One region of the Arthrobacter sp. P1_B11 genome, then DNA from elsewhere that is predicted to be linked to it. Evidence: predicted binding sites of a transcription regulator. Region 1 holds the regulator's gene; the other holds the start of a gene.

Region 1 (2,198 bases):
CGTCAGGAGCGGGATGTCGTTGTAGGAGTCGCTGTAGGCCCAGCAGCGCTTGAGGTCCAGGCCCTCGGCGTCGGCGATGCCCTGGACCGCCACCGCCTTGGCCGGCCCGTGCAGGATGTCCCCGACCAGCCGTCCTGTGTAGAGGCCGTCCTTAATCTCGCCCACCGTGCCGAGGGCACCGGTGAGGCCGAGTCGGCTGGAGATCACTGTGGCCACTTCGATCGGCGTGGCCGTGACGAGCCAGACCTTTCGTCCGACACGCAGGTGCTGCTGGGCCAGCGCCTTGGTGCCGGGCCAGATCCGCGAGGCGATCATCTCGTCGTAGACTTCCTCGCCCAGGACTTTGATGTCCTCCACCGTAATACCAGAGGCGAGGGTCAGCGCGGAGTCCCGCACGGCGTGAACATCGTCCATGTTTTCGCCGCGGAGCACGAACTTGAACTGCTTCCAGGCCATCCCCGCGGCCTGCGGCAGGGTGAATGCGCCGCGCTGATGCATTTTCCGGGCGACGTGGAAAAGGCTGGCGCCCTTCATGAGGGTGTTGTCGACGTCGAAGAACGCGGCCTCGCGGCGTTGCTGCGGTGCAACCGGCTGTTGGGCCACAGCGACGTACTTCTCCTCGGGCATGCCATTGAGTCTAGTCAATGCCGGGGAGGGCGCGGCCAGCGGACGGCGCGGGAACGCACTGGGCGTCACTGCGGCGTCGGCATCGCTCCGCGCCGGGAACGGCGATACGGTTGAAGCATGGTAAATCCCGACGTCGTTCTCCTCACCAAAGCTGACTGTCACCTGTGCGCTGCGGCGCGCGACGCCGTCGGGCGGGTTACTGCCGGGCTCGGACTGGAGTGGACGGATCAGTCGGTGGACGGCGATGACGCCCTGCGGGACCGCTATGCCGAAGAGATTCCGGTGGTGCTGGTGGACGGGATCCAACGCGACTTCTGGAAGATTGACGAGGCCAGGCTGGAGCGCGTCCTGCGCCAGGCGATGGCGAGGTAGCAGCGAATTCCGCGCAATGGCACCGGCTTTGTTGACATAAGTGATGGGGATCTAGAGTGGACTCACAACGCGACGCAATGGAGCAGATAGTGACTTCGCTCGATTCACCACCCCAGGCTGTGCCGGGGGACACCGGAGCTGCCGGAAAGCAGATTCCGCCAGCGGCCGTGGCCCGGCTGACCATCTACCTGCGCGCCCTGAACTCCCTGCTGGCCGAAGGCACCGAACGCGTCTCTTCCGAATCGCTGGCCGAGCTGTCGGGAGTCAGCTCGTCCACGCTCCGCAAGGATCTGTCCCACGTGGGGTCATACGGCACGCGCGGAGTGGGCTACGAGGTGCAGTACCTGAGCCGTCACATAGCCGCCGCGCTCGGATTGACCCACGACTGGAAGGTCGCGATCGTCGGCGCCGGTAACCTCGGCAAGGCGCTGGCCAGGTACGGCGGCTTTGAGTCCCGGGGATTCGACGTTGTTGCCATTTTCGACGCCGACCAAATGGTGGTGGGCAACGAGGTTGGGTGGCTGCGCGTGAGCGACGCCGCGGACCTTGAAGCCGTGCTGCAGCGGACGGGGGCCAACATGGTGGTCCTGGCCTTGCCCGCGGCCGTGGCTCAGAGCGTCTGCGACCGGGTGGTGGCGGCCGGCGTGCACAGCATCCTCAGCTTCGCGCCGGTGATGCTCCAGGTGCCCGACGGCGTGAACCTGCGCAAAGTGGACATGGCCACCGAGCTGCAGATTCTTGCCTACCACGCGCAACGGGCGCAGACCCCGGGGCAGCCGAACTAACGTCCGGCGCTGTTGGGATCCGCGCCCGCTGATGCTGGGTGCCGACTGGGTCGTGGCTGGCGGCCCTAGGCTATCGGCTCGTGGCTAGCGGCCGTACGGGCCGCCCGCGTACGGGTTGGCGAAGGGCTGCTGCTTCTTGAAATAAGGTGACGTTGTGGGCAGGTAGAGCATCACGATCGCCGCGATTCCAAGGACGGTCACCAGGGTGTTCAGGCTCAGCGGCAGGATGCCGAAGACGGAGAGGGCTGCAAAGACCGTGCCCAGGATGCGGGCCCAGTTCTTGCCCTTGCGGATGTTAAATGCCACCAGGGCGTAGAGCCCGGCGCCGATGAGGCCAAAGACCACCATCGTCCCGATGATGAACGGCTTGACCTCCTCGAAGGGAATGTTCTGGCCGCTGCTCCGGACCTGGCT
Region 2 (2,198 bases), on a different contig from region 1:
CAAGGCGAAGTCCAAGAAGAAGTTCCGTGTCACGGTCCTTCCGCTGCCCAAGACAGAGGCCAAAGAGGGCTACGCCTTCGCGTACTTCACCGGCAACGACATCGCCGGGGAGAACATCTCCATGGCTGCCAGCCGGGGAAATGACGCACTGAAGTGGGACGAACTCAATGGCGGAAAGCCGGTGGTGAAGTCCAGTCTTGGCACAAAGGGCCTGCGCGACCCGTTCGTCATCCGCTCGCCGGAAGGCGACAAGTTCTACATGATCGCCACGGACCTCTCCATCGGCAGTGGAACCTCGTGGGACGCCTCCCAGCGCCAGGGCAGCCAGTACCTGGAAGTCTGGGAGTCAACGGACCTTGTGAACTGGTCCGGGCAGCGGCACGTCAAAGTCTCCCCGGACACCGCGGGAAACACCTGGGCGCCTGAAGCCCATTACGACGAGAAAATCGGAGCCTACGTCGTCTACTGGGCCTCCAAAATCTATGCCGACAACGACCCGGGCCACGCGGGCGGCACCCACAACAAGATGATGTACTCCACCACGCGGGACTTCCGGACCTTCAGCGAGGCCAAAGTCTGGAACGACCCGGGTGACTCCGTCATCGACTCCACTGTTATCAAGGAGGGCGACACCTACTACCGCTTCACCAAGGACGAGGCCCGTGTCTCCGGGTGCCTCGACATCATGCAGGAGAAGTCCACGGATCTGCTGGCCGTCGATCTGCCCGAAACGAACCCGCGCAACTGGTCCCTGATGGCCAACTGCATCGGCAAGAACGCCGGGACCGGCGGCGTTGAAGGGCCGACCGTCTTCAAATCGAACACTGAGGAGAAGTACTACCTGTTCGTGGATGAGTTTGGCGGCCGCGGCTACATCCCGCTGGAGAGCACCAGCCTGGAGAACCCCAACTGGAAGCTCTCGACCAACTACGAGCTGCCGCGGGCTCCGCGCCACGGCACCGTCCTGCCCGTAACCAAATCGGAGTTGGACCGGCTGCACAGCCAGCTGGGTTAAGGCCCCGCGTCTCAGCGCGCCGCATCGCAGCGTCTGACGTTTAGCAGGACAGGGGGCTCCGCCATGCCGGCGGGGTCCCCTGTGCTGTTTTTGCAACACAGGACCTGGAAATTGGTCACGGCCAATGCTTGACGCGCGATATGTTAGCGTTCACAATCTAAGAGAATCATTTACGTTTTCGACACCGGGCACAGGGGCCAGTACCTCCCGGATGGAGGTTTTAGCATGCAATCTGTTGATGACACCGGTTTCACTGCCGGCAGCGAAAACTATGTGATCGGGGTGGATTACGGCACCTTGTCGGGCCGTGCCGTGGTGGTGCGGGTTCGCGACGGCAAGGAGCTGGGCAGCGGCGTGTTCGACTACCCGCACGCGGTGGTCACGGAGGCGCTTCCGGCGGACGTGGCGGACGACGGCGTAGCCCGGCTTCCCGGGGAGTGGGCGCTTCAGGTGCCGAACGATTACCGGGATGTGCTCCGGCACGCTGTGCCGGCGGCGATCGAGGATGCGGGGATTGACCCGTCCGCGGTGGTCGGGATCGCGACGGACTTTACAGCGTGCACGATGGTGCCGGTCAAGGCTGACGGCACGCCGCTGAACGAGCTGCCGGGCTTCGCGAACCGGCCGCACGCCTACGTCAAGCTCTGGCGTCACCATGCGGCACAGGGCCAGGCGGACCGCATCAATGCGCTGGCGGCGGAGTTGGGCGAGACATGGCTTCCGCGCTACGGCGGGCTGATCTCGTCCGAGTGGGAGTTCGCCAAGGGCCTGCAGCTGCTGGAAGAGGATCCGGAAGCGTACGCGGAGATGGACCACTGGGTGGAGGCGGCGGACTGGATCGTCTGGCAGCTGTGCGGCAACTATGTCCGCAACGCCTGCACGGCCGGCTACAAGGGCATCTACCAGGACGGCAATTACCCGTCCGAGAAGTTCCTGGCCGCCCTGAATCCGCAGTTCAGGGACTTCGTGTCCGCCAAGCTGGAGCACACCATCGGCCGCCTCGGCGACGCCGCCGGCTTCCTCACCGCCGAGGCCGCTGCCTGGACCGGACTGCCTGAGGGCATCGCGGTGGCCGTCGGCAATGTGGATGCCCACGTCACTGCACCGGCCGCCAAAGCGGTGGAGCCGGGCCAGCTCGTGGCCATCATGGGCACGTCCACGTGCCACGTCATGAACGGGGACG

The links. Region 1 encodes Rex, which represses fermentation and respiration genes when NADH is low (regulators of the CRP and FNR family bind a similar motif). Its sites were predicted from a motif close to CTTGTGAANNNNTTCACAAG; they were not measured.
Region 2: the regulator Rex is predicted to act here: its motif matches at 1,153-1,172, upstream of araB (ribulokinase).

The regions. Positions count from the first base shown of each region.
Region 1 covers NZ_JBFTZQ010000016.1:84,586-86,783, reverse strand. Annotated here, with positions in the region: gene AC1D14_RS14075 (HAD family hydrolase) at 1-627, opposite strand, end outside; gene AC1D14_RS14070 (glutaredoxin family protein) at 745-999, shown strand; gene AC1D14_RS14065 (redox-sensing transcriptional repressor Rex) at 1,089-1,784, shown strand; gene AC1D14_RS14060 (MATE family efflux transporter) at 1,869-2,198, opposite strand, start outside.
Region 2 covers NZ_JBFTZQ010000021.1:30,795-32,992, forward strand. Annotated here, with positions in the region: gene AC1D14_RS15875 (immunoglobulin-like domain-containing protein) at 1-1,015, shown strand, start outside; gene araB (ribulokinase) at 1,241-2,198, shown strand, end outside.